DNA from 3 places in the Desulfoplanes sp. genome. Region 1 is predicted to be linked to each of the others. Evidence: predicted binding sites of a transcription regulator. Region 1 holds the regulator's gene; each other region holds the start of a gene.
What was found. Region 1 encodes sigma-54, which starts transcription at its own class of promoters, with help from an activator protein. Its sites were predicted from a motif close to CTGGCACGGNNNNTGCTT; they were not measured.
Positions count from the first base shown of each region.

Region 2: the regulator sigma-54 is predicted to act here: its motif matches at 3,950-3,967, upstream of hpsG ((2S)-3-sulfopropanediol dehydratase).
Region 3: the regulator sigma-54 is predicted to act here: its motif matches at 3,385-3,402, upstream of ACY692_RS09445 (ammonium transporter).

Region 1 is NZ_JBUDSQ010000028.1:5,902-12,116, reverse strand. Features, by position in the region: gene ACY692_RS07990 (PTS sugar transporter subunit IIC) at 229-915, opposite strand; gene ACY692_RS07985 (PTS sugar transporter subunit IIB) at 932-1,399, opposite strand; gene ACY692_RS07980 (PTS sugar transporter subunit IIA) at 1,400-1,807, opposite strand; gene rapZ (RNase adapter RapZ) at 1,824-2,705, opposite strand; gene ACY692_RS07970 (PTS sugar transporter subunit IIA) at 2,711-3,160, opposite strand; gene hpf (ribosome hibernation-promoting factor, HPF/YfiA family) at 3,164-3,706, opposite strand; gene rpoN (RNA polymerase factor sigma-54) at 3,821-5,266, opposite strand; gene lptB (LPS export ABC transporter ATP-binding protein) at 5,415-6,137, opposite strand; gene ACY692_RS07950 (LptA/OstA family protein) at 6,143-6,215, opposite strand, start outside.
Region 2 is NZ_JBUDSQ010000022.1:26,913-33,127, reverse strand. Features, by position in the region: gene ACY692_RS06890 (sigma-54 interaction domain-containing protein) at 1-244, shown strand, start outside; gene hpsH ((2S)-3-sulfopropanediol dehydratase activating enzyme) at 364-1,290, opposite strand; gene hpsG ((2S)-3-sulfopropanediol dehydratase) at 1,376-3,847, opposite strand; gene ACY692_RS06875 (sulfite exporter TauE/SafE family protein) at 4,425-5,153, shown strand; gene ACY692_RS06870 (ABC transporter ATP-binding protein) at 5,319-6,215, opposite strand, start outside.
Region 3 is NZ_JBUDSQ010000039.1:18,950-25,164, reverse strand. Features, by position in the region: partial or broken gene ACY692_RS09455 (Fic family protein) at 1-612, opposite strand, end outside; gene ACY692_RS09450 (P-II family nitrogen regulator) at 1,379-1,720, opposite strand; gene ACY692_RS09445 (ammonium transporter) at 1,944-3,278, opposite strand; gene ACY692_RS09440 (hypothetical protein) at 3,696-3,920, opposite strand; gene ACY692_RS09435 (hypothetical protein) at 4,071-4,406, opposite strand; gene ACY692_RS09430 (adenosine-specific kinase) at 4,948-5,430, opposite strand; gene ACY692_RS09425 (class I adenylate cyclase) at 5,461-6,215, opposite strand, start outside.

The sequences.
Region 1 (6,215 bases):
ACTTCATCAGTAGGAATTGTATCCAATGCATGAAGAACGCTTGTGCCAAATATCACAATTAATTGCGGCTGCCAAGGGATTCATAGGGGGAAATTTATTATTTTTTTCAACGGGCCGGGGGCGAGCCGTAAAAAATCGGCGTCCAAAGATTCGGACCTCCAAAAAACTGAAAAAACTAGTAAAAAAACAATTACCAGTGAAAAACCATCCAGAACCGCTGGATGAAGGTCATAGGATTGGCATTTTTTCAAAAATCCATCCGAGCCCCCCTATCATGAGTATCAAGGCCACAACGACCACGGGACCGTGCCGAAAACGCATGGACAAGACCCCGCCAAGACTTCCCAGGAGCCATAGCATCGGCCAGGAGCACCATGCATAGAGGCCTTGGTAGACCAATCCCTTATCCAACAGGATCTCGAGGGGAATGAGGATAAGGAAACAGGTTGTCGCCTGGAGCAAAAAGGACCCCACGATCCCCTTGCCGATAAATTTTTGTGGCGCAAAAAGTTTGGCGTTTCCCCTGCGCGTTGCCAAGACGAGCATGTTGAATTCACGGTTGTGCCAGAGCCGTTGCTTTGTTTCGATCCAGGCAATCAGGGTGGCGAAGGGAACGGTTACGAGCATGGCCACGAAGGCTTCGCATGGCAGATGGATTCCAAGAACATGGATGAGAGAGAGGGAACCAATGGTAGAAAAGAGGGCCACAGGGGGAATGAAGGTCCCAACCGGAATGGTATCAAGCCAGAAGAGTTCGAAAAAAAAGGCCACACCGAGACCGGTCGACCACGAACCAGAGAAAAGGGACCAGATAAATCCGGCCGCTAGAGGGCGGGCGAGGAGATTGATGCTGATGCAAAAGCGGAAAAGTGAAAAAACGGCAAAAAAAAACTTCCAAGCGCAAGTTGGGCCAATACGGGCAAAGAGAGACTCACCATGAAGTCACCTGAACGGGTTTGTTCGGTACACACCTAAAATCGAGATCAATCCCCTGCTTGCTGAAAAATTGGAGACAGGTGATGTCTTCAGAGCCAAGGGCTACATGGTCACAGACCTGTTTTTTACCTGGACCATAGTGGAGATTACCAATGTTGAGGCGGGAAAAGGCGAGCCCATGGGTATATGCGAGCCGGGCGTCGCTGCACGAAGAAAAAAGTAAAAGAATGGACATTCCGTGGCGTTTTTCTCTGGCTGCGGTAATGGCCTTTTCTGCCTTGGCGACCCTGGAAAAAACGAGGTCGATATTTTGGGGTATGGCAAGGAGCATGATCTCTTGCCGTAATGGGTCTTCAGCGAGCTCATCGTTTATGACAATGATGGTTCGGGCCTTGGTGTATGGCAACCAGGTCTCTATAACCTGACCATGGACGAGACGATTGTCGATACGCACCCAGAGCATCTACTTTTCAACCCTCCTGCGCAAGACTTCCCCGGCAACAAGTATTCCTTGTTTTCCTGCGGATTTGGCTTCCGAAGCCAGTTTTTGCAATTCACCCCCGCGGGTCCCCAACACCTTGAGTAACATGGGCAAATTGACTCCAGTAACGACCTCGAGTTGTCCTGATCCGAGGAGGGAGAGGCTGATGTTCGTCGGTGTGCCGCCGAACATGTCCGTAAGGATCAATACGCCGTCCCCTTGGTCACACGCTGTGACCGCCTCCTTGGTCTCTGCGAGGATGGTATCCATTCCCCTGGATACATCTATGGCCACAGAAGAACAATACGGGGGCTCTCCAACAATCGATCCCGCCGTTTCGATCAAGATTTCACCCAATCCACCATGGGTCACCAAGACAATACCTATCATTCCAACAGCCCCATATCTATTCTAATTCCAAATGACGGTGTTCCAAGGAGACGAGAAATCCTTTCTGCCGCAAAAATCTGAACAGCGATTCAGAAACGGCAACAGAGCGGTGTCTTCCCCCGGTGCAGCCCAAGGCAATGGTCAGTCGATAACGTCCTTCCTTGGCATACAGCGGCAACAAAAAAGAAAAAAAATGCTCCACTTTATCAATAAATTTTCGTGCATAGTCTTCTGAAAAGACATAGTTCGCCACGGCCTCTTCCTTGCCGGAACGGGGGCGCAGTGACTCGTCGAAATAGGGATTCGGCAAAAATCTCAGATCCAAAACGATATCGGCCTCCCCTGGAGATCCATATTTGAATCCAAAGGATACGAGATGGACGCGGAATCCGGACTGGTTTTCAGATGAAACATTCCAATGCTCCTGGATGATCCGCCGCAGATCATGTATTGAATATTCGGAAGTATCAAGGACAAGATCGGCCTTGTCGCGGATAGGCATAAGGATTTCCCGTTCTTTGTCCAATGCCTGTTCGAGTCCATCAACCGTGGATTCCAACGGGTGCGGGCGTCTCGTCGTTGCATATCTGCGCAACAAGACCTCGGGAGCGGCCTCGATGAATACGACCCGGGGAGTGACGCCGAGCCTGTCCAACTCCTTGCGGGCGACCTGCCACTGGTCCAAAAAATCGAGTTGGCGTAGATCCATGCCCAGGGCAATGCCCCGGTACTTGGATGGATTTTCCCCTGAGAACAGGGTGACCAATGCAGAGACAATGCGTGCGGGCAAGCCGTCCACACAAAAAAAACCGAGATCCTCAAAAACATTGAGTGCCGTGCTTTTACCGGCTCCGGAAAGGCCGGTCAAAATGACGACGGGTGGATGTGCTGGGGTCACGATTGCTAGGCCTCGTTTAGAAGATTGCACAGAGTCGTTCGGTCCGGCGCTTCGAGAAATGCTTGGCGGAAAGAGACATCCTGGAGGAGACGGGAGATATGGGCCAATATCCGCAAGTGCATTCCGGCTATATTTTCAGGGGCGAGCACCAGAAAGAAAATCCGACATGGTTTATGATCAAGCGCCTTGAAGTCGAGCCCGTCGAGAGATCGGCCCACGACAAGTCCCACCTCCTGTATGGATTCGAGTTTGCCATGCGGGATGGCGATACCATCGCCGATGCCGGTGGTCCCGAGCGCTTCCCTATCAAGGAGCACTCCCAATATTTTTTCTTGATCAATATTGGGCCATTTTGCCTTGAGTGGCGTAATAAGTTCGGCCAGGACCTCCTTCTTGGTCCTGGCCTGTAAGTCATTGATTACACATCCATCATCGAGAAAATCTGCAAGTTTCATGTATCAAATCCCAGGATCAATGAGACCAAAATCTCCGTTTTTACGGTGATAGATTACATTGACCCGTTCGGTTTCGGCGTTGAGAAAAACCAAAAATTTATCTTCAAGATTATCGAGCTGCATGGCCGCCTCATCGACCCCCATGGGTTTTGGGGAGAAACGGTCTGAACGTACTATGGTCGGTGATTGGCCTTTGAATCCGGATTCCTCGGAAAAACTTATGACATCGAAACGGCCCCCTCTTGCCTTTTTTCGGTTCTTCTTATTCTTGTCACGGAGACGACGGACCTGGGACTCCAACTTGTCGAGCAGCAAGTCCACGGTCGAATACATGTCCTCGCTCTCTTCATTAGCGGACAAACGGAGGTTGTCACCGGTGAGGACAACATCTGCCCGATGACGGAATTTTTCCACTTCAAGATTCACCTGCAAATCCGTATTTTCCGGGTTCGGTACATATTTGGCAATCTTGCCAAAACGTCCCTTGGCGTACTCACGGAGATGGTTTGATGGCTCAAAATTCTTGAAGTTGAAATTCATATTCATAGAATACCTCCTGGATAAAGGTGGGCACACGACTTAAACGCATACATTCCGGAACGAATATCTAAAACGTTCCATCGACTCCCAGGTTTTATCTCCCTAATGTAAAACACGGTGTTAAAAAAATTTTTTTCGTCTGGAAGATGATTCAATGTTCAGGGCAGAACGGTACTTGGCGACGGTCCTGCGGGCGATATTCACTTCCAAGATATCTTTGAGCATATGGGATATTTTTTCATCACTATAGGGCTTTTTTGGATCTTCCCCTTCAATGATCTTCTTGATAGCCACCTTGACACTCTCTGAACCAACCTGTGTCCCATCATCAAGATCAAGGGCACTATTGAAAAAATATTTCAGCTCGAAAATACCATGGGGGGTGGCCAGATATTTGTTCGTGGTGATTCTGCTGACTGTAGATTCATGCATGTCGATATCTGAAGCCACATCCTTGAGGATGAGTGGATTGAGTCGAGTGGCACCATATTCAAAAAAATCGTGCTGGAAGCGGACAATACTCTCGACAACCTTGTACAACGTACGTTGTCGCTGTTGTAGGCTTTTCATCAACCACTGGGCCGCGCGCATCTTTTCATGCAAATAGGAGGAATCTTCCTTGTTCGTCTTGGTCTGCATCGTTTCCATGTAGAACGGATTGAGTTGCAGCTTGGGCAATCCATCGTCGTTCAAGACAATGATGAAGTCATCATCGTATTTATACACATATGCATCTGGACTGACATAGACAGAGGTAGACGTTCCATAACTGGCACCGGGCAAAGGATCGAGGGAGGTGATGATGTCCAGATACTCCTTGAGATCATCCTTGGACAGTTTGAATTTTCGCAGAAGAGGCTTATACCGTCTCTGTTCGATATCCTCGAGATGTTCGGAAATCAACGTCCGAAGGATGGGATCCTCATCCCCCACGGCATCAAGCTGGATGAGCAAACACTCTTTGGCCGTGCGGGCAGCGATGCCGATCGGATCGAACATCTGCATCGTGTGGAGAACCCCGGCAACCGCTTCTTCGGCGACCTGGAGTTCGGAAGCGACATCTTCTACACTGGACGCAAAATAACCGGAGGACGTCAGGTTATTGATGATCGATTCGCCGATGCGGCATTCCTCTGCGTTCGCGTCCGACAGGTGGAGCTGCCAAAGTAGATGCCCCTCCAGGGAGGGCTTGGCGGAGACACGGCCTTCGTATGAGCTGATCTCTTCTAGTGATTCGCTTTCATGGCCCTGAACCTGTCTGGTGGTGCTTGAAAAATCCCCGAGATAGTCTTCCCATTCGGCGTTTTTCAAAAAATCCTTTTCTTCGGTTGCAAACTCTTTTTTTTCCTCCTGCCCATTGTCTTCCTTTTCGGGGGGTTTTTCTTCCTCTCCTTTGCTCTGGTCTGGAACCTGCTCATCAAGCATTGGGTTTTCCAGCAATTCTTCCTGGACCACGTCCAAAAGCTCAACCCGGGAAAGTTGCAAAAGTTTGATCGCTTGCTGCAACTGCGGGGTCATGACCAGCTGCTGCGTGAGCTTGAGATTTTGTCGTAATTCCAGTGCCATAGTTATTCTCTTCTTTGGGAAAGCCGCCTGTGTTTGCACATACTGTTTCCGAAAAGGATTTCCAAATTATTTCAACGAACTATAGTTGATTATACCAATCTTTGATCATAAATTCCTTGTGCCACAGAAGTCAGCCTCTGGCAACGATCTAAAGCCTGAAATCTTCACCGAGATAAATTTGCCGGGCCTTGGGATCATCGACTATCGTATCCGGAGTACCTTCCAAAATAATCCGGCCCCGGTAAACGAGGGATGCCCTATCGCAAATAGTTAGTGTTTCCCGGACGTTATGATCAGATATGAGCACACCGATCCCCATTTTGCGCAAAGAATGTACAATCTGCTGGATATCCTCAACGGCCAGGGGATCAATGCCGGCAAAGGGTTCGTCCAGGAGCATGAATTTAGGATCCTGGATCAAGGCCCGGGCTATTTCAAGCCTTCTGCGCTCCCCTCCTGACAAAAATGCGGCCTTCTGGTCTGCCAAACGGGTTATACCCAGTTGGTCCAATAGACGGTCCGCCCTTTCTGTCTGCTCTTTTTTGGGCAACCCGGTATATTCCAAAATAATTTGTAGATTTTGGCGTACGCTGAGTTTTTTAAAGATGGAACTTTCCTGGGGGAGATAACTGAGACCATGCTTGGCCCTTCGGTGGAGCGGCCAGGAGGTGATGTTGCGGTCGTCCAAAAAGACGGTGCCCCCTGAAGGACGGATGATCCCTACGAGCATGTAAAAAGTTGTCGTCTTGCCGGCTCCGTTCGGGCCAAGAAGACCGACCACTTCACCCTGCTCGACCTTGATGTCGATCCCCCTGACAACCTCTTTTTTGCCAAACTTCTTGAAAAGTTCGTGGGCGCTGAGAATAGCCATAGGGTTCACTCCACCTGATCTGGACGTGAATAGAATATGGCTTCGACCCGTTTTTTGCCACCGATCACTTCACTGCGG
Region 2 (6,215 bases), on a different contig from region 1:
ACAGGTCATTGGCGCCCATGATCTCCCCATCACCATCACGCCGTCCGAGCCCGAGACCGGGGATGGGTCCCTTTTCGGAAGGCTGGATGTGGAGGGAAAGACCCTCAAGGAGATTCTGGAACAGGTGGAGCAGATGGTCATTATGGACGGTATGGCCAGAACGGGCAACATGAGCGCGGTTGCCCGAACCCTGGGCGTGGATCGCTCGACCATTTTTCGCAAGATGAAGAGGTACGGATCGTAGGAATGGGGCGCTCCACCGCATGAATCCCCTACGGGGGTATTTTAACAATGATCATCCAAACAAGAACACCGGGCTGCGTTACGCAGCCCGGTGTTCTTGCTAGTAGGGGAGGAGGTTCTTTATGCAAATTTTGTTGTATAACTACTCTGGATGATGTTTAGGCGGGTCATGAGGCCCTCTTCCAGCTCCAGATCACCCAGGGGATAGGTCTTGCCCAGGTAATCGTATTTGGGCTGGCCGAAGCGGTGGTAGGGGAGCAATTCATAACTCAATCCCTTCCGCTCGGGTAAAAATTCCAGGATGGCCCGGATGTCTTCTTCGGTATCGTTGAACCCGGGAATGACCGGGGTGCGGACCATGATCGGGAGGTCCGGAAACGTCTCGCAGACCCTGGCAAAATTTTCCAGGATCAGCCCGTTGCCCACGCCGGTAAATTCCTTGTGTTTGATGCTGTCCATGCTCTTGATGTCTATGATCAGGGCGTTGAGGCTTGTGCAGGCCTCGGCCAGGGCTTCCCACTCACAATACCCGCAGGTTTCGATCATGCAGTGGATGCGCCTCCGCCGTGCCTCGCGCAGAAGAGCAGCCGCAAAGGCGGGCTGGGCCATGGCTTCCCCGCCGCTCAGGGTCATCCCTCCACCGGAACGGGCGTAGAAGGCATCGTCTTTTTCGACCGTGGTGATGACCTCTTCCACGGTCATGGTTTGACCATAAACGTTCAACGCGTTGGAGGGGCAGGCCTCGGCACAGGTGTGGCACCGGACGCATTTTTCCGGATCGAACACGGGCATGTGGTTTCCAGAAGCACTGAGGGCCCCGTTGGGACAGGCCTCGATGCAACGGGTACATTTTTCCGTGGTCAGACATTTTCTGGGATTGAAGGCCAGTTCGGGCTGCTTCCTGTGCGACTCGGGGTTACTGCACCATTTGCAACGGAGGGGACACCCCTTGAGGAAGACCAGCGTCCTGATCCCGTCTCCGTCATGCACGGAGTAGTTCTGGATATTGAAGACAATGCCTTGGGTTTTTGCGTCTGGGGTATTCATATGCAACGTCCTTGTGCCATGCGTGGAGGGATAGAAAACGGGAGGACGGTGGGTACCGTCCTCCCGTAGTGGTATGCAGCAGACGCTAGATTTCCGCGTGCTCGGTACGGTTGATGACATCGTTCTGGAGATCCTCGGACAGGTCGCAGAAGTAGGCGCTGTATCCGGCGATACGGACCAGGAGATCACGGTAGTTGTCGGGATCCTTCTGGGCTGCCAGGAGGGTTTCCTTGTTGATGATGTTGAACTGCAGATGCCAGAGGCGCAGATCGCACCAGGTACGGATCATGTCCATGACCTTGCGGGTCCCTTCTTCTCCCTCAACGGCCTTGGGGGAGAGCTTGAGGTTCAGAAGCCGGGAAGCACGGTTCTTCATGCCGGTGTTCTTGGTGTGGTGGTTGGACATGAGGACCGCGGTGGGGCCGCTGTGGTCGGCACCGTGGGATGCGGATGTACCATCGGAAAGAGCGGTCCATGCGTGACGTCCGTTGGGGGTTGCGGAGACGATTTTTCCAAAAGGCACGTGGGAGGTGATGGGCACGTAGCGCACGTCACAATTGATGCCGCGTTCCTCGGAGTATTTCTCTGCATAGACCTGGGTGATGCGGTCCAGTTCTTTGGCAATGGCATCGGCGTAAGGGTCGTTGTTGCCGTAGGCCGGAGCGTTGCGCAGCATTTCGCGGACATCCTCATGGCCTTCGAAGTCGGTCGTGAGGGCTTCCATGACTTCTTTCATGGTCAGCTTCTTGTCCTCGAAGACCAGTTTCTTGATGGCGGCCAGGCTGTCGGTCACGGTGCCGTAGCCCAAAATCTCGAAGTAGGAGAAGTCCACGCCGCCTTCGATTTTTTCATTCTGCAGATCCTTGCCTTCCTCCATGCACAGGTCGTGGAGCACGGAGGCCATGGGGGAGGCAAAGTGCCGGGGACGCAGGGAGTCCACGAGGGCCTGCTGGTAGAAGGCCTTGGAGAGCAGGTTCATGTACTGGTCCACAAAGGCCTTGTAGAATGCGTCCCAGGTGGTGTGATCGGTTGCATTGCCGGTTTCCAGGCCGATGAGCTCGTCACCGTAGTGCTTCATGCGGCCATTGCTCAGGGTCATCTCGATGGCGGTGGCGGCGTTGATGTATACGCAGCCCGAGGTGTAGGTGTCCCGGTTGGGCATGCGAGCCTCGGTGCAGCCGGATACCGCGTAATCCAGGGCCTCGTTGAAGGGAGCTCCCTTGGCGGTGTACAGGGGAATGATTTCCTCATCGTTGATCAGCTTGGGATACCCGGAACCGTCTTTGATGGTCAGGGAAATCTCGTGCAGAAACCGCTCCGGGGTACGGGAATGGATACGTGCGGCCAGATCGGGGTAGTTGAAGGGGAACTCTCTCTTGGAACGCAGGAAGAGATAGGAGAGTCCATTGGTGGCGTCCTCACCCGTGGGGGTCTGGCCGCCGATGGTCACGGCTTCCCAATGGGCGTAGCCTTCCTGGAATTCGTTACCCGTGGGGTTGATGTACAGATCGAGGAACTGGGCCATTTCCACCCACATGTTTTCCAGCAGCTCGGTGGCCTTGTCTTCGTCGATGATACCCGCTTCCAGGTCCTTCTTGTAGAAGGGATACAGGTACTGGTCCATGCGGCCGTTGGAGATGATGGCCGAGGATTTCTGCTCGATGCGGGAGAACATCTGTACGAACCACTGGCACTGCAGGGCCTCGCGGAAGTTCCGGGCGGGCTTGGCAGGAACCTGCTCGCAGATCTCGGCGATTTCCAGGAGCTCGGCCTTGCGCTTTTCGTCGGTCTCGGCGGCCGCCAGTTCACGGGCGAGGACGGCGTGGCGCTTGGCCCAGATCATGACGGCATCACAGATGATGACCATGGCCTGGTAGAAGGGACGTTTTTCCACGTTCTGCACGGGGCTCAGGGGATCGAGTCCGTCCAGTTTGGCCTGTGCTTCGGCCTTGATGGTTTCGAAGCCCAGGTTGATGACCTTTTCAAAGTCATGGACCCACTGCAGGGCGGAACGGTAGGAGGATGTCTCGCTGACCACGAACTTGGATTTGAGTCCTTCGTCGTCGTCATAGGTCACGGTACGCAGTTCCTCGGGCATGGCATGGTTCAAATGCTCGTGGTAGGTCTTGCCCTCCCAGTAGGGAGCAATTTCGTTCAGGAGGAGGTCCGTGTCTTCCTTGGAAAGAAGGAAGGGGCTCTTGGCACGCTTGTGCAGATCCTTCATGACCACCTTGTAGAAATCACCGTCGATTTCAGGGTACAGGATGCCGTACCGGCCCATTTTACCGGCACGGCCGGCCAGCAGGGAATTGGGGGTGATGTAGACGGTGATGTTTTCGGCGACGTTCTTGAGCGCCTTGGCCCATCTAAGAACGAGCACCTGTCCTTCGGTGGTTTTCATGGACTCGGTGAAATACCGGGCGCGTTCGATGTCGATGGAGGGCACGCTCATATGGAATGTGTCCAAAATTCCGTAGACGCGTTCACGGCCCTTACGGGTGTCGACCTTGTTGATCAGTCGGTCTTCCTGGGGGGAGAGTGTACAACAGCCAGTCATGATGTTTTCTCCTGAAGTTATTGAGTGAGCTGCAAGCCCGGAAGGTTGCAGTGTGGCATGTTTTCAACGTGCGGCCTTGTGGCGCATGGAATGTGATTTATTTAGCAAGGTCGGTGCCATCTCGATAACAATATGATATTTAAGTATTTATTTGTTGATCGGGAGCAGGGCGGCATGCCGGGGCGTGCAAGGAAGGTTGATGCATGCGTGCAATGGTGGTGGGGTGGGTGTAAATGATTTCAGTGTGTTGAAAGAATGTTGTGGTACTGCAATATGTGTGAAGGTGCACGGAAGGGAGGGAGCGGACAGGAGGCGGGAGACAGGGACATGTAGGGGCAGGTTCCATACCTGCCCTTTGGGGCTAGGCGTGGATGGTGGGCAATTGTCGAAAATCGGTCCCTGGGATGGCATTTTTTCCGGCGCCGGAGTCGCCCATTCCGGCGCTGGAGTCGTCCTTCCCGGGGGAAAGTATGGCGTTGATATTGCTAGAGGATTATTTGCTTTTTTGGGGCGTGCTCTTTGTGGGGCTACGCCGGGTGCGTCTTCCTCTTTCCCTCCAGCCTCTTGGATATGCCGTATGTTTGATTTTGGGATTTCTGTTCATCAAGGGCTACTCGCCTTTGTCATCGCTGCAATGGGAGCTTTTGGGAACGGCTTGGCCGGTTTTGGTCTCGCCCTGCTCATCGGTCCTTTTCTGCTCATGATCGACCCTGCATTCTTTCCCGGCCCCATTATTCTGCTTGTGGGATTGGTCACCACCATGGTCATGGTCAGGGAGCGCAACGCCGTCAATCGTTCCACCGTCAAACAGGCCCTTGTGGGGTTCATTCCAGGTACGGTGTTGGCAGCCCTTATTGCTGCCCGGCTCCCGGAACGAGAGATCGCCTTCATATTTGGCGGACTCATATTTTTGGCCGTGGCCATGAGTCTTCTGGGGCCCGCCATCCGTCCGAGCAGAAAGCTGCTCTTCCTGGCCGGTGTTCTGGGCGGCTTCATGGGCACCCTGAGCGGAGTGAGTATACCTCCGCTGGCCCTGGTTCTCCAGAATCGTCCCGGGCCTGAGCTTCGCGGGACCATTGCCTGTGTCGGGTTCATCTCCGTCATCATGTCGTCCATTGCCCTCGCGGGCGTGGGGCGTCTGGGGATGGAGGAGGTCCAGCTGGCCCTCTATCTCGCCCCCGGGGTTGTCCTTGGCTATGTGCTCTCGTTTCCTGTGGCCGAACGTTTCGACAAGCGATGTACCCGGCCTGCGGTGTTTGTGCTCTCCTCGGTCAGTGCCGTGGCCATGATTCTGAGATATGTGTAGCTGGGTGTTGCGTGGGGGCAATACTGCGGCACGCGGGGAGGAGGGAAGACGGACGAAAATGTCCGGGGGCTGATCTCGGATATCCGGGGGCGACAGGAGAGACAGCCCATGCATTGTCGCTACGGATGCACCGGGCGGTGTCGGTTCCACGAACGGACCGGCAGATTATGAGGATTTTTCCGAGGTGCCGGCCATGAGCAGGCCGATGCGGGCGATACCCTCGGTGTCGGTGGCGGGAATGATTTCCAGGATCCTGCCCCGGAACATGACCGCAATGCGGTCGGCCAGGGAGAGGACCTCCTTGAGGTCCCCGGAAACCAGGAGAATGCCCGCGTTTTGGCGCTGGGCGATCAGGGTCTGCCAGACCTCTTCGGTGGCACCGATGTCCAGTCCCTGGGTGGGCTGTTCGGCGATGATCAGTCGGGGATTCTTTTCCAGTTCCCGGGCGAGAATGATTTTTTGGAGGTTGCCCCCGGAGAGTTGCCCGGCCATTGAATCGACGGCGTTGGGAGTGAGTATCTTGTAGGTCCCTATGGCCTTGGTCGCCAGTATGCGAGCATTGGCGGCCTGGAGGAACGGGCCCCTGGAAAATTCACCGATCCGGGTGAGCATGTAATTTTCAGCCAGATCGAGACTCGCAATGGTTCCCGTGGTATGACGGTCCTCAGGGATATAGGCCAGATCGTTTTTGTCGGCCCGGAACCATGTCTGGTGGGTGTAGTCCACCTCTTTCCAGCCGATTGTTCCCTCGGTAAAGGGCGCAAGCCCGGCCAGGGCAGCAATGAGCGCTTCCTGGCCATTGCCTGCCACGCCGGTTATGGCCAGGATTTCCCCCTTTTTGACCTCTAGATCGATCGCTTCGAAAACCGTTCTGCCTTCTCCGTTGACCTCCTTGAGTCCCCGGGCCGAAAGAACCGGGGGGCCGGGAGCGATGTCCTTTTTGTCCACCTTGAGCACGATTTCCCGACCAACCATCAGCCGAGCCAGTTCACGTTTGCTGCGGACCTGTTCGGGGAGGATGTGGGTGATCATTTTTCCTCGACGCATGATGCTGATGCGGTC
Region 3 (6,215 bases), on a different contig from region 1:
CTTGAGCAGCACTGGGGTTGGCGTGGGCGTGTCGTGGAGGAAGAGTTCGAGCTTGCCCATGCACTCCAGCAGTTCATCGGCAGGAGGGGGAACAAAAGCCGCATTGCCCGGCCGAGTGCCGCCGATCCAGTTCTGGGTGCGTCTAAATTCCCCCGGGGCCTGATTTCTGCCCCGGCCTTTGCTCAGCAATACGCTATGAACCTCACGGAACAACCGGAGTGACAGGGGCAACCCTTTTTCCAGCAGGTACAACCCGTGTTCGAGGGCTGCGACATAGTTGCTGACCTCACGCACGTCATCAAGGGGAACACCGGGTTCCTGATCCAACTCGAACAGCAGCAGGTTTGAAAGTGAGGACTGGGTGCCCTCGATCATGGAGGAAAGCACCGCTTCTTTACGGACATACATGTAAAGAAACATCGAGGTATCCGGCAGCAAGGTAGAGACAGAGTCCAGCCGCCCGAGAGCCAGGAGCGCCTGATCGAATTTGGTACGTAGTTCCGCCGTCCATTCTATGGGCGGATGCGGCGGCAACGGCGCCGGAACAAAGGCTCGTGCCTTTTCACCTGCCGTGGATATGGTTACATATCTGCCCTGGAGGTCTCGTTTCATGCTATCCGTCTCGAAGGTAAAATAAGATTTTTTGTTATTTTAGCTTAAATCATCTTTGTAAAATAACGCACGAAAAAAGATAAGGCAAGAGGGAGAGCCCCAAAAAACATTTGTAGTAGCTTGGACACGCAAAGTCCATATTCCGTCAAAATTTCCCGACAGGTCGAAATCTTTGGAAACTTTCAAACAGGGTGTTTTGCAGACGTCATATAACGTCATTCGGACACGTTGTATTGCCTCAGGTCGATCTGTTTTTCTGCACCTCCCGGGGCGCAGAAAAACGGGCACGGCACGCCGTGCCCCTACGTCGGGTGCATTTGGAAATCTACCTGATGATCCATGTCATCTAAATAATGAATCTTTTTCCCAGCGGGCAGGATTGGTCTGGATGTACTCCCGGATGCGATGCAAATCCGATGTACCACGGATAACGTGTTGCCAATAATTGCGTTGCCATAATTTTATACAGGAAATCCCGCGTGATTCATTGACACGTCTGGTCACGACGGACTTGAAGGCTCGGACAAGGGTTGAAATCGAACCGCACACGGGACGGCCAAATCGTTCTCCCGTAGGGGCACGGCGCGCCGTGCCCTCATAATGGACGCCGTCGCCGTTTTCTCATTATACGTATGAATCCTCATCGTTGCACCCCACAACCCCGGAACCAAACAAGGCCCCTGCTTGCACAGGGGCCTTGTTTGGTTCCGGACGGGCGGTATCCGTCCGGCTAAGGAGGTGGGATGGAACATTGTGATGGAAAGAATCAACCCATTGCGGATGATCCTTCTTCTTCGGTACGGATGCGGATGGCCTGTTCCATGTCCTGGACAAAGATGACGCCGTCGCCTTCGGCACCTGTCTGGGCGCCTTCCTTGATGGCGGTCAGGGCGGCGTCCAGGAATTCGTCGTTGAGACCGATTTCCAGGCGGATCTTTTTCAAGAGATTCACTTCCATGACCACGCCGCGGTAGGTTTCGGTAAATCCCTTCTGCCTTCCGCTGCCCAGGCTGTTGGTGGCGGACATGTTGTATATTTTCTTTTCATAAAGGGCCTGTTTGACGGCATTGAGCCGTTCGGGCCGGATGTATGCGATAACGAGTTTCATGATTTTTCTCTCCTTGATCTTGGCGGGGTGTTTCCGGGTCTGCTTTCCCCTGGCTGCCTGGTGAGATGCCTTCTTTTCGCTCTTTTATCAGGGCCTTTCTGGGTTCCGGGAAGGGGGGCACGGCGCGCCGTGCCCCTACGGATTATTCCGGCATTTTTGGGTGGTTGGAAACACTCGCTGATTGTTCGTTGTCCTGGTTCTGCTGTTTACGTTGCACGCATACCTATTCCGTGGTGAAGATCTGAAAGCCGTTGTAGGATTCCATGCCGTGCTCGGTGATATCCAGGCCTTTAAGTTCTTCGGTTTCGCTGGCTCTGATACCGCAGACCGCCTTGATGACCTTGAACATGACCAGACCGGTGCCGAAGGCCCAGGCAAAGACTACCGCCACACCCATGAGCTGAACCAGAAGGAGACTTGCGCTGCCGCCGTAGAAGAGACCGACCTGATCACCGTAGCCGGGGGCTGCGAACAGACCAACTGCCAGAGTACCGAAAGCGCCGCAGACACCGTGAACGGAAACCGCACCAACCGGATCGTCAATGTGCAGGACCTTGTCGATAAATTCTACGGACAGGACTACCAGAAATCCGGCCATGAATCCGATGAGGATGGAACCTGCGGGAGAAACTTCGTAACAACCTGCGGTGATGCCGACCAGACCGGCGAGCACGCCGTTCAACGTCATGGAGGTGTCGGGCTTGCCGAACTTGATCCAGGCCATGATCATGGCGCCGATGGCACCGGCACATGCGGCCAGAGAGGTGTTCACGGCGATGTATCCGATGGTTCCGTCAGCCGCTGTGGTGCTGCCGGCGTTGAAACCGAACCAGCCGAACCAGAGGATGAACACGCCCAGTGCTGCCAGAGGAATATTGTGACCGGGAATGGCCTTGGCCTTGCCGTCCGGGGTATATTTACCGATACGGGGTCCAAGAACGATGGCACCTGCCAGGGCGATCCAGCCACCCACGGAGTGGACAACGGTGGAACCGGCAAAGTCGGTAAATCCAAGCCCTTCGAGCCAGCCCGCACCGGAATCGCCGAGCCACAGACTGCCCCAGCACCAGTGGCCGGAGATGGGATAGATAACCGCGGAAAGCACCAGGCTGACGACGAGATAGGAGCTGAACTTGGTCCGTTCGGCAACACCACCCGAGACAATGGTCGCTGCCGTGGCACAAAATACCGACTGGAAGAACCAGAAGGTCAGGGTCCATTGACCGTCGCCTGTTTCAGGGGTGATCCCCGAAAGTCCGAACCCGCTGGTGCCCAGAAATCCGCCGGCATCCAGACCGAACATCAGGGCGAAGCCGAGAAAGAAAAACGAGATGGATCCGACCCCGAAATCGACGACATTCTTCATGATGATGTTTCCGGCATTCTTGGCACGGGTGAATCCGGTCTCGACCATGGCGAACCCGGCCTGCATGAACATGACCAGAAAGGCGGCCAGAAGCGTCCACAGGATGTTGGCATTGGCCTGGGAAAGGGGTTCAGACTCAGCAAGGGCTGCCGTGGGAAGAACCGCACACACCAGGGCACCCGCAAGCCACATTGATTTAAAGAATGTTCCGAAAGATGACCTCTTGTACGACCACGACATAAAAAAGCCTCCCTTGTTAAAAGTGGGTTGGAAACAATGTTGAACGATGTTTCCCTTAAAGCAAGAGAGGGGCCAGGTTTTTATTATATTGATATTATTGACTAAAAACAAACAAGCTGCTTCCCCCTATTTCAAATTAAACAATTTTGTTATTTACAAAAAGATTTAAGTAACTTTTAAGCTTGTAATTTACAATTTTAGCAAAAAAATACATTTTCCAACCCTCTCCCCCTCTCCCCTCGGCAACGCCGGGCGTCTGCTCGGCCTTGCCGGCACACACGGATAATGATCCATTCATCATTGCCCCAAAACGCCAAAAGCCCTTGCGGGCAAGGGCTTTTGGAATGGAATACGGCAAAAAAAACGATGTTATCGATACGGCGAATCATCCGCCTTGATCACCCAGCTGCAGGTGAAAATGGCGACAGCAAAAAACCGGTCACAGTATGCGATGATCCGCTCGAGCACATTTTCCTCGAGCCGCTTGAACAGACGCGGTGACGGTTTGGGGATAAAACTCCGCTGGTTTCTCTCGTTGAATGTAAACACATAGGGATCGCCGGCACCGAATGTGACAGCGCTTGCCTTGAACATGGTTACTACCTCCTTGAGTGGTTCCTTGAAAACGTCTCTGTGTCCGCCTTTGCCCAAGAAGGCACAAAAAGGCAACGGAAATTTCAAAAAAGCCACTACATCTTTTAACATATTAAAATATAGGGATATAATAGCTCTCTTTGCAACCGATCAACCCCGGCGATCCGCCCTCCCCAACCAGAAAAGTACGGCACTACCGTTCTGACGGACCTCCAGGGAGTACACACCGGAAAGCGGGGTCTTGAGCCAGGCCATTTCCGTATCTCCCAACCAATCCATGAGTCCTGCCCTAAATTCCTCGATGGACAACAAAAGGTCATCATCCCCCGGGTCCGGATCATCCCCGTCAATCCGGATGTCGGGATGATGGACCAACTCGATATCAAGAACGCCGGTAAGAGAAATGCCCCTGATGTCCAGCAACCGACTGTTCACGATTCTGGAGGAGAGGATGGTGACGGACTGGAGGGTAAGGGGGTAGGACATGGAACACTCCTTGGGTGACAACATGAAACATGGTAATCAGGGCACAGCCACCCATGAGGGAAGCATCTTCCATACCATGTCGGTCTATCCGGATTGCGGACAGGGGAGTGCAAGGGAGGCAGGAGACGCCCCCCGTAGGGGCAGATTCCATATCTGCCCTTTGAGGAGGCCAGAGGAAAACGCAGGCTGGAGGAGAACATAAAGGATGCGGGGAGACAGGACAGCAGTGCACAGTGCACAGTGCACAGTGCGCAGTGCGGACTGCGCAGATCCCGGCCTGGGGCGGGATGACGACCATTGGCGGGAGGACCATCACTGGCGAACGTTCATAGTGGAACGTGATAGATCTGTTTCGGGACTGAGCACAATTCCCCGCAAAATCGAACATGCATCTCAAAGGGCAGACACGCAGGTATGCCCCTCCAGGAAGGGGGTTCGGTATAACCGTCAGCCTCTGTCTTACCTTTTCGGGTTTCCAAAAAGTAATCCCCCGAAGGTCGAAACATTCAGGGGACACGGGCATTCTCCAGAAACAGTCAACTCATCCCTTGTAGCCGATGGTCCGCAAAAAGCCCTTGCGCGCGGCAATATCTTCTTCGGTCTCGATCCCCTTGGATGCGGAACCATCGATGACCCCGAGGATTCCCCGTCCTTGTTCGGTCTGGGCGATAACCACCTCCACGGGATTGGCCGTGGCACAAAAGACCCGGCAGACCTCGTTCACGTTCTTGACCGCGTTGAGCACATTGAGGGGGAAAATGTCCTTCATAAAGATGATGAACATATGGCCGGCGGCCAGACTGTAGGCGTTCTTCCTGGCCAGCTCCACCAGTTCGGGGTCTGTCCCGGAGTAGCGGACCAGGCAGTCCTGGGAGGCCTCGCAAAAGGCGAGTCCAAACTTTGCCATGGGCACGGCATTGATCATGGCCTCGTGGAGATCCTCCACGGTCTTGATAAAATGGGACTGCCCAAGGATACAATTCATGTCCTCGGGTTTTTCAACGGGTACGCTCAAAAGTTCCATAGGGTTCCTCCTTTGTAGGCAGGGTGGGGGTTATCTGGATAACAACGATGTGATCCTTCCCGAAGAGGGCCGGTACTGATACAGTTCGGCCTCCCAATCCAGCGGACAGGGAAGGGTCTTGGAAAAAAAATCCAAAGGATCCGTACGTACGGTCACGGCGGGGTGGTCAAAGGCTATACTGTAGAGTTCGCCCCAGGAGGTGGAGTAAAGAACATCCGCCCGTGTCAGGTATTGGTCGTCCCCGTCCCATCCTTTTTTCAAGAAACACAAAAGCTTCATGACCCTCTTCTCTTCCAGCAACTCCTCCTGGTTGGCGGTGAACACCTCTTGGGGCGGGAAGACTTCAAGAACGCCATTCAAGAGCCCCTGGAGAAAAGAGACAGACACGGGAGCGAGGCTGGGGTTGCCACTCACGAGAAGTCCCCGCCTGTATACATTGTTCACGGCCAGCCAGGCCGAAAGACGGATGGGATCGCCATCCTTGCGGACCACCTCCAGGGCGTCCAGAACCCGCGGTTCGTGCTTTTTACGGGCCTTGACCGCGAAAATCTTGCTGCCGTCCGCACCCCTTTCGGTAAAAAAATACAACTCCTGGTACTCGATAGGTTCCGGCCCCAAGAAAAACATCCGCCGGACCTTACCCGGCTCTCGGCTGAAATAGGCCGAGATGGTCCGGCCAAGGGCGGTCATCTCTTCGGGACGGATGGAAACATCCATGTTCGCCGCAGAAACCTTGTCCCGAATACGGCGATAGGCCCCGAGCATGAAACGGTTCATGGCCTCGC